Regions from separate parts of the Serratia proteamaculans genome, predicted to be linked through region 2. Evidence: predicted binding sites of a transcription regulator. Region 2 holds the regulator's gene; the other holds the start of a gene.
The links. The regulator CRP, encoded in region 2, controls carbon source genes, mostly activating them, when cyclic AMP is high. The targets are predictions, from matches to a motif close to ATGTGANNNNNNTCACAT.

Region 1 (4,920 bases), 880 kb from region 2:
ACGACCCCTTCGGCACGCTCTCCCTAATAACGAGCATTATCAGCCATCTGAGGGCGCGGCACCAGGTCGCGCCCCTTTTAATTACAGAACCTTATGCGGGCCGAAGCATTCGTAGTGGATGCGTTCGGCTTCTACACCCATCTCCAGCAACTGCTTGCCCACATGCTGCATAAACGGCACCGGCCCACAGAAGTAGTAATGCATCTGCGGCGTGCTGAGCGTTTCGCGCAGAGCACTGAGGTTCATCAGGCCACGGCTCTGGTAGTCACGGCCTTCCACATCATTGACGCCCGGTTGGTTGTACCAGACGTGGCGGCTCAGGTTTGGCATGCGGTCGGCGATGTTTGCCACTTCATCGGCAAAGGCGTGAACGCTGCCGTTTTCCGCTGCGTGCAACCAGTGTACGTCCGCAGGGTGCTGGTTATCGTGCAAGGTATTGAGCATGCCGAGCATTGGCGTTTGGCCGACACCGGCGGAGATCAGCGCCACCGGGGTTTCCGGCTGTGCTTCGAGGAAGAAATCCCCGTGCGGCGGAGCGAGATAAATCACGTCGCCTTCTTTGGCTTGCTGATGCAGGAAGTTCGATACCTTACCCTGATCTTCACGTTTTACCGCAATGCGATAGTATTCGCCATTCGGTGAGGTGGTCAGTGAGTATTGGCGAATTTCCTGGTTTTCCATGCTGTCGTGCTTGATGTAGACCGCCAGGTATTGACCCGGTTTGAAGTCGATCACCTTGCCACCGTCAACCGGTGCCAACACGAAGCTGCAAATCACCTCGCTCTGTGGCTGTTTTTTGACGATGCGGAATGCGCGCAGGTCACGCCAGCCACCATCGGCCGTTTCGCTGGCCTGATAAATCTGGCCTTCGCGCTGGATAAATACATCCGCCAACACGCCGTAAGCCTTACCCCAGGCATCCAGCACTTCCTGGCCCGGACTGAACATTTCATCCAGGGTAGCCAGCAGATGACCGCCAACAATCTGGTATTGGTCCGGCCGAATATTCAGGCTGGTGTGCTTCTGAGCAATACGTTCTACCGCCGGCAGCAACGCCGCCAGATTTTCGATATTCGCGGCATAGGCACAGATCGCGTCGAACAGCGCCTGACGCTGATCGCCATTGCGCTGGTTGTTCATATTGAACACATCTTTTAACTCAGGATTGTGCTCGAACATGCGATCGTAGAAATGGGCAGTCAGTTTCGGCCCGGTAGCGGCCAGCAGGGGAATGGTAGATTTTACGGTGGCGATGGTTTGGCTATCCAGCATGGTAGCGCTCCTTGGTCGATCATTATTGGAATATTTAAATGATGCATTTTAAATGCATCTTTAGGTTTTAACGCATCCTAACGGTTTCTGCCTTGGCTGTAAATACCCCTGTTTTTGTTGCGGGGTCGTTAAGCGACGATCTTGCTCACAGAACATGAAAAAACCGCATGCTCAGTATGAGTAAAAGTCCGTTGTCGAATGGGGTGGTTTATCGGATCAAAGCCTTGCTGCGCCTAATGCCAATCGTTTGCGTAAAAACCTCTGTCAAGGCCTATCCTCAGTGGGGCGAAACAGTTTACACTGTGGGCCAGAACCCAACCGGGTAGTTATTTGGTGATTTTTTAGTTAGCCGATTTAAGTCAGGAGAAGCCGGATGTTAAAGCGTGAAATGAACATTGCTGATTACGATGCCGAACTGTGGCGTGCAATGGAGCAAGAAGTGGTGCGTCAGGAAGAGCACATTGAGCTGATTGCATCTGAGAACTACACCAGCCCGCGCGTAATGCAGGCTCAGGGTTCCCAGTTGACCAACAAATACGCTGAAGGTTATCCGGGCAAGCGTTATTACGGCGGCTGCGAATATGTGGATATCGTTGAGCAACTGGCAATCGACCGTGCCAAAGAGCTGTTCGGTGCTGATTACGCCAACGTTCAGCCACACTCCGGTTCCCAGGCGAACTTCGCCGTTTATACCGCGCTGCTGCAGCCGGGCGATACCATTCTGGGGATGAACCTGGCGCACGGTGGCCACCTGACCCACGGTTCTCCGGTTAACCTGTCCGGCAAACTGTATAACGTGGTGCCTTACGGCATCGACGAAAAAGGTCAAATCGACTACGAAGATCTGGCTAAACAGGCACAGACTCATAAACCAAAAATGATCATCGGCGGCTTCTCTGCCTTCTCCGGTATCGTTGATTGGGCAAAAATGCGTGAAATCGCCGACAGCATCGGCGCCTACCTGTTTGTTGACATGGCGCACGTTGCGGGCCTGATTGCCGCCGGCGTTTATCCGAACCCGGTCCCTCACGCGCATATCGTGACCACCACCACCCACAAAACCCTGGCGGGTCCGCGCGGCGGCCTGATCCTGGCGAAAGGCGGTGATGAAGATCTGTATAAAAAGCTGAACTCCGCCGTGTTCCCTGGTGGTCAGGGCGGCCCGCTGATGCACGTGATCGCCGGTAAAGCGGTGGCGCTGAAAGAAGCGATGGAGCCTGAGTTCAAGATTTACCAGCAGCAAGTGGCCGATAACGCCAAAGCTATGGTGGAAGTGGTTCTGCAACGCGGCTACAAAGTGGTTTCCGGTGGCACCCATAACCACCTGTTCCTGCTGGACCTGGTTGACAAGAACCTGACCGGTAAAGAAGCTGACGCAGCCCTGGGCCGTGCCAACATCACCGTGAACAAAAACAGCGTGCCAAACGATCCCAAGAGCCCGTTCGTCACCTCCGGTGTGCGTATCGGTACTCCGGCTGTGACTCGCCGCGGCTTTAAAGAAGCTGATGTGCGTGAACTGGCCGGCTGGATCTGTGATGTGTTGGACAACATCAATGATGAAGCCACCATCGAACGCACCAAGAAGAAAGTACTGGATATCTGCGCCCGCCTGCCGGTTTACGCATAATTCCGCTTTCTCGCTAAAAAACGCTCAGGCGTCATGCCGGTCACTTAGGTGACCGGTTTTTTTTTACCTGCTGTCGACGGTGGTAGATCCAACGTCGTATATATGTTTCCGTCATTAATATTAGTTATTAATATATTTAATAACAACAGGCTGTGATATTTATCGCCTTTTAATTAATTGCATTGTGCTGAGGGCGTGTTATGTGATGTGCGTCTATATGATTGTTATTTACTCTCATGGTATACCTTAATAAAGGACGATTATTATACTATGGAGTGTCGTATGACGCAGGTTATTCATTTTGCTCTCTCTTGTCTGTTAGTAACGGTAATGGCATTGCTGGTGAGCCATAACCGAAAGTTAATTAAGGTTCGTTATATTATCCAGCTGCTGGTGATAGAAGTCTTACTCGCCTGGCTATTTCTCCGTTCTGATATTGGCACCGGCTTTACCGCACAGGTTTCTACGGTGTTCAATGGGTTGATGCTGTTTGCCGGCGAAGGCACCGATTTCTTATTTGGTGGAATGCGAGCGCAAGGGTTGGCATTCTTCTTCCTTAATGTGTTATGCCCGATTATTTTTATTTCTGCATTGATCGGTATTATTCAGCATATCAATCTATTGCCGATTATTATTAGGGTGGTGGGGACGGTATTGTCCAAAGTCAACGGTATGGGCAAGCTGGAATCTTTTAATGCCGTCAGTGCATTATTGCTTGGGCAGTCGGAGAACTTTATCGTCTATAAAGATGTGCTGGGCAAGATGTCTGAAAACCGTATCTACACCATGGCGGCTACTGCAATGTCAACCGTCTCGGTGTTTATGGTCGGCGCCTATATCAATATGGTTGATGCCCGATATGTCGTGGTGTCATTGATTCTGAATATGTTTAGCACGTTTATTGTGCTGTCACTGATTAATCCCTATCGCGTCGATTTGGAAGAAGAAGTTCAGATGCAGGATCTGCATCGCGGACAAAGCCTCTTTGAAATGCTGGGCGAATATATTCTCGCCGGCTTTAAGGTAGCAGTAATCATTGCAGCGATGTTATTGGGGTTTATTGCCCTGATCGCTGCCATCAATGCGTTGTTTAGCAGCCTGTTTGGCATCAGCTTCCAAGGATTACTGGGCTATCTGCTTTATCCTTTTGCCTGGATCCTTGGCGTACCGGCTCATGAAGCGCAGCAGGTTGGCAGCATCATGGCGACCAAAATTGTGGCCAACGAGTTTGTCGCCATGACTGACTTGCAACAAATCAAAGCTGCGTTGTCGCCACGCGCTGAAGGGATCTTGTCGGTGTTCCTGATCTCCTTTGCCAACTTCACCTCGGTGGGCATTGTGGCGGGGGCGATTAAAGCACTGAATGAGCAACAGGGGAATGTGGTTTCCCGTTTCAGTCTGAAACTGCTGTATGGCTCAACGCTGGTGAGTTTTTTATCGGCAGCGGTAGCCGGATTAGTTATTTAAAACGCCAGCTAGCCTCTTTCCAGGCCAGAAGTTATTTCTTTCCGACAGAGTTTAAAATCGACAGACATAATGAGGTATTACCATGAGGGTTTTGTTTATTGGTGAGTCATGGCATATTCACATGATCCACTCTAAAGGCTTTGACAGTTTTACATCGAGTAAATATGAAGAGGGCGCGGAGTATCTGTTGTCCTGTTTACGCGGCGCGGGGATGACTATCGATTATATGCCGGCGCATACCGTGCAAACTGCCTTTCCGCAAACGTTGGACGAACTGCTAATTTATGATGCTGTCGTGATTAGCGATATCGGCAGCAATACCTTCTTATTGCAAAATAAAACCTTTTATAAAATGGAGGTGATGGCCAATGCCCTGTCATTGATAAAAGACTATGTCGCCATGGGGGGCGGAGCATTAATGATAGGCGGTTATCTTTCCTTTACCGGTATAGAGGCTAAAGCAAATTATAAAAACACCCTCCTTGCCGAAGTGTTGCCGGTTGAAATGTTAGACCATGACGACCGTATTGAATTACCGCAAGGCTGTAAACCAC
Region 2 (4,920 bases):
GCGGTGATGGACGACCATACCTGTGCGGTGGTGATGGAGCCGATCCAAGGGGAAGGGGGCATTACCCCGGTCAATGCCGAATTCCTCAAGGGCGTGCGTGAACTGTGCGATAAACACCAGGCGCTGTTGGTGTTTGACGAAGTGCAAAGCGGTATGGGCCGCAGCGGCAAGCTGTTCGCCTACATGCACTATGGTGTGACGCCGGACATCCTGACTACCGCCAAAGCGCTCGGTGGCGGTTTCCCGGTTAGCGCCATGCTGACCACCGAAGAGATTGCCTCGGCGATGCAGGTGGGCACCCATGGCACCACCTACGGCGGTAATCCGCTGGCCTGCGCGGTGGCGGAAGCGGCACTGGACGTGATCAATACGCCGGAAGTGCTGAGCGGCATTGAGTTACGTCACGGGCTGTACGTGCAGGCGTTAAAGAAAATTGGCGAGAAGTACGGTATTTTCAGCGATATTCGCGGCATGGGCCTGTTGATTGGTGCCGAACTGACGGCGCCGTATCATGGCAAGGCGCGCGATTTCCTGACGGCGGCTGCTGCTCGTGGGCTGATGATCCTTAATGCCGGGCCAAATGTGATCCGCTTTGCACCTTCGCTGGTGGTGGAAATCCAGGATATCGACGAAGGTATGGCGCTGTTTGAGCTGGCAGTGCAGGACGTGATTAACGCTTAATTTGTTGCACTGATAACCGGGGCGCCACAGGGCGCCCTTATTGATCGCGCAGTTTGCGCTTCAGCCAGATGCCATGATGCGGGCGTTGGCTCCAGGCCAATGACGAGATGGTGTGCATGACGCTCAGGTGCGACAGAATACGCCGCAGGTGGCGCTCCATTTCGGTCACCGGCATCTCCGGGTGCAAATCCGGCGGCTGCATAATGCCGTTGCCACTGCTCGGCCCATCGTATTCCAGCCGCTGCTGACAGCTTTGCAGCGCGATCTCACAAGATTGCAGATACTCCTCCGCCAGCTTTGGCGTCAGCATATAGTGCTCGCGCGCCAGGATGGTCATCGCGTTCAGATGTTCGACAATAAACTGGCTGTGCGTCACCCACAGGCGCATATCCGCCAGATAGTTCGATTCAAACCCCGGCTCCTGCATTGCCTGATTCAGCGAGGTGAATAACGCATTGTGCGCCTGATTAACCTGCATGCGGGCATAGGCCAGTGCGCTGGGGTCGGGTTCCTGTTCTTCCAGCAGCAAACGCAGCGCCTGCTGATCGTTCTCCAGCGCCTGGTGGGCGTTCTTGCGCAGCAGCCCGCTTTGCCACTGTGGCCACAGCCAGATGGTGCTGCCGAATACCAGCACGCAGCCAATCAGGGTGTCGATCAGCCGTGGCACCAGGAAATTGGTGCCGTTTAGCGCCAGCAATTGCAGGGTGTAGACCGCCGTCACCGTAAAGCCAATCACCGCCAGCCCATAGTTTTTACGCGATACCAGATAGGCCAGCAGCGTGATCACCAGCATCACGCTTAGGGTCTCGGCCTCGGGTAGCTGTAATTGCAGCAGACCGGCGGCGAGCACCAATCCGACCAGGGTACCGAGCGCACGGTGCTGGATGCGCACCCGGGTGGCGTTGTAGCCGTTCTGGCTCACCAGCATGATGGTCAGCAGGATCCAGTAAGGCTTCGGCAGATTGAAAAACAGACCCAGACTACTGCCCGCCGCCAGCGTGACACCCAGCCGTGCCGCATTGCGCAGGGCGTTGGACTTGAACGACAGATAGCTGACCAGCGCGGGCCAAAACGGCAGGCGGTTTTGGTTGGCCATTAGATCGCGGCGGTAGAGCGGGTGCTGGGTGCGCAGCAGACGTGCGATGCGACTGAAGTGGTAGTAGCAGAACTGGCCCACCGGGTTGTCCGGATGCTGCGCAGCGACTTTTTCCAGTGCCGCCAGTTCATGGTCCATTTTGAATCGCTGCGAATGCTGGTGGTAGAGAATATCGTGGGCCACCGTGCGTAGTCGGCCGGCAATCACCTGCGCATTGCGGCGGATAATTGCTTCGGCCTGGCTCTGCTCTACCAGTTTTTGTACTTCTTCCGGCAGATGCAGGCTGACGGTGATGTGTTCCTGCAAATCCAGCGCGACCTGAAAGGTGCGTTGCAGGCGCTTTTGCTCAAGGTTACTGGCGTGCGGCAAAAAATTAAGCTGCTGGTACAGCAGGGTGATCAAGTCCATGACTTTTTGCTGGCGTACCAACAATGGCGGTAGTGCAGTCTGCGGATCGGTATGCTGGGTCAGTAGCGAGTATTTGGCTTCGAAGTAGTCCGCCAGCTCCAGATAGAGCTGATTGAGCGACTCGCGCATCGGTTGTTCTTTCCACAGCTTGAACCAGAACCAGGTGAACAGGCCGTACCAGGCGGTACCGACCACGTATAACAGCGGTGCGTGCCACAGCGGGACTCTACCGACCATGCTGAGAGAGAAGATGGCGGCTACCAGTGCGGCAGGCAGCAGGCGGGCGTGTAACGGGCTGATTTCACCGCTGACGCCGAGCAACAGGGCCAGGCCGAGCATCAGTAACGGCAGCGGCAACTGCCAAAGCAGAACTTGCTGCAGCAACAGGCTACTGAAGGCAAACAGGGAACCGCCGACGATCAGGCGTTTGAAGAAGCGTTTGTGGGGCGTGTCCAGCCCGGCGATGTTACAGCAGGCGGGGACCAGGGAAAATAGCAGGCCGTATTGCAGCTGGCCAATCAGCAGGCCCAGCAGTACCGGCAGGCAAAGCACCAGCGTTTGCCGCAGTGCGTAATTGACTTCCGGGTGGTAAATCAGTCGGCGCCACATGATGATTCAGGGCATAAAAAAACGGCGCGAATCATCGCGCCGTTTTTTCAGTAATTAACGCGTGCCGTAAACGACAATAGTTTTGCCGTGGGCGGAGATCAGATTTTGATCTTCCAGCATTTTCAGAATACGACCAACGGTTTCACGTGAACAACCGACGATCTGGCCAATTTCCTGGCGGGTAATTTTAATCTGCATGCCATCCGGGTGGGTCATGGCATCAGGCTGTTTCGCCAGGTTCAGCAGTGTTTGCGCGATGCGGCCCGTCACGTCCAGGAAAGCAAGGTTACCCACTTTCTCAGAGGTGATCTGCAGACGGTTTGCCATCTGCGCTGACAGGCGCATCAGGATGTCCGGGTTAACCTGAATCAACTGGCGGAATTTCTTATAGGAAATTTCAGCCACTTCACAGGCGGTTTTCGCCCTAACCCAGGCGCTACGCTCCTGACCTTCTTCAAATAATCCAAGCTCGCCGATGAAATCCCCCTGGTTAAGGTAGGACAGGATCATCTCTTTACCTTCTTCATCCTTAATCAGCACCGCTACGGAGCCTTTGACGATGTAGTAAAGCGTTTCGGCCTTTTCACCTTGGTGAATCAGCGTACTTTTGGATGGATATTTGTGGATATGGCAATGAGACAGGAACCATTCGAGAGTAGGGTCTGTTTGCGGTTTGCCGAGAACCATTCGCTGTTATCCTCTGTTGTTATCGCTGCCTTGTGTCACAGGGGTCAGAGTTCCCTGTAAAACGTGCTGTCGCCGTTTTTTTAATGGTGGCTGGCAGCAGGTTTTGAGGCGTGTCATAAATATACGCTGTCGCCCTAGCATATTAACTTGCCGGGAGAGCTGCAAGCTACATTCTGTTAACATACCGGTAAAGGAGCCTTTCCCTGGGAGTTTCCCTGAAATCAGTGTCCCGGAAAGATTTATTGCGGCTCTGTTTGTAGCACAGAGTGAGGCGGGTGTCTTGTGTTGTCTCGCTTCAGCATGATTAGCATCAGGTTCCGTTGCCAGTTTCTATGCGAAAGCGTAGTCTGATTTTAAGAAATTAACCGGAGTGACCAGTATGCAGGCAAGAGTTAAGTGGGTGGAAGGGCTGACGTTTCTGGGTGAATCCGCGTCTGGCCATCAGGTGCTGATGGACGGTAACGCCGGTGATAAAGCCCCCAGCCCGATGGAAATGGTGCTGATGTCGGTGGGAGGCTGCAGCGCGATCGATGTGGTGTCGATCCTGCAAAAAGGACGTAACGATGTGCGCGACTGCGAGGTGAAATTGACCTCCGAACGGCGTGAAGAAGCGCCACGCTTGTTTACCCATATCAACCTGCATTTTATCGTCACCGGTAAAGATTTAAGTGACAAGATTGTTGAGCGGGCGGTAAACCTTTCCGCCGAGAAGTACTGCTCGGTCTCGCTGATGTTGAGTCAGGCAGCCAGCGTGACCCACAGTTTTGAAATCCGCGCAGTGTCCTGACGGATAGAGGGGGCGCGGCCTGTCGCCGCGCTCTGATAAGTTACTCGATTTTTTTGCCTTCCAGCAGTTGCTGCACCAGCGGCGCCATAATCAGCTCCATCGCCAGCCCCATTTTGCCACCCGGCACCACCAGCGTATTGATATGCGAGATAAAAGATCCTTGCAGCATGGCCAGCAAGTAAGGGAAATCGATCTGGTCCAGACCGCGGAAGTGGATCACCACAAAGCTCTCGTCCAGCGAGGGGATCGCCTTGGCGGCAAACGGGTTGGAGGTATCTACCGTCGGCACCCGTTGGAAGTTGATGTGGGTGCGGGAGAACTGCGGCGTGATGTAGTTGATGTAGTCTTCCATCGAACGGACCACCGAGTCCATCACCGCTTCACGGGAGTGGCCGCGTTCGCCGGTATCGCGGATCAACTTCTGGATCCACTCCAGGTTGACGATAGGCACCACGCCGACCAATAAATCGACATGTTTGGCCACGTCGTTGTGTTCGGTCACCACGCCGCCGTGCAACCCTTCATAGAACAGCACGTCGGTCGGTGCCGGTAAGGCTTCCCACGGCGTAAAGGTGCCGGGGACCTGGTTATAGGGCACCGCTTCATCGTAGGTATGCAGATATTTGCGAGAGCGGCCGGTACCGTTGGTGCC

Region 1: QOT07_RS19200 (NupC/NupG family nucleoside CNT transporter) is a predicted target of CRP. The motif match lies at 3,100-3,117, and genes of this name have one in related genera.

The regions. Positions count from the first base shown of each region.
Region 1 covers NZ_OX461105.1:4,126,291-4,131,210, reverse strand. The annotation lists gene hmpA (NO-inducible flavohemoprotein) at 82-1,272, opposite strand; gene glyA (serine hydroxymethyltransferase) at 1,646-2,899, shown strand; gene QOT07_RS19200 (NupC/NupG family nucleoside CNT transporter) at 3,182-4,366, shown strand; gene QOT07_RS19195 (glutamine amidotransferase) at 4,449-4,920, shown strand, end outside.
Region 2 covers NZ_OX461105.1:5,010,547-5,015,466, reverse strand. The annotation lists gene argD (bifunctional acetylornithine/succinyldiaminopimelate transaminase) at 1-681, shown strand, start outside; gene QOT07_RS23385 (YccS/YhfK family putative transporter) at 719-2,794, opposite strand; gene crp (cAMP-activated global transcriptional regulator CRP) at 2,849-3,481, opposite strand; gene QOT07_RS23375 (OsmC family protein) at 3,861-4,268, shown strand; gene QOT07_RS23370 (phosphoribulokinase) at 4,309-4,920, opposite strand, start outside.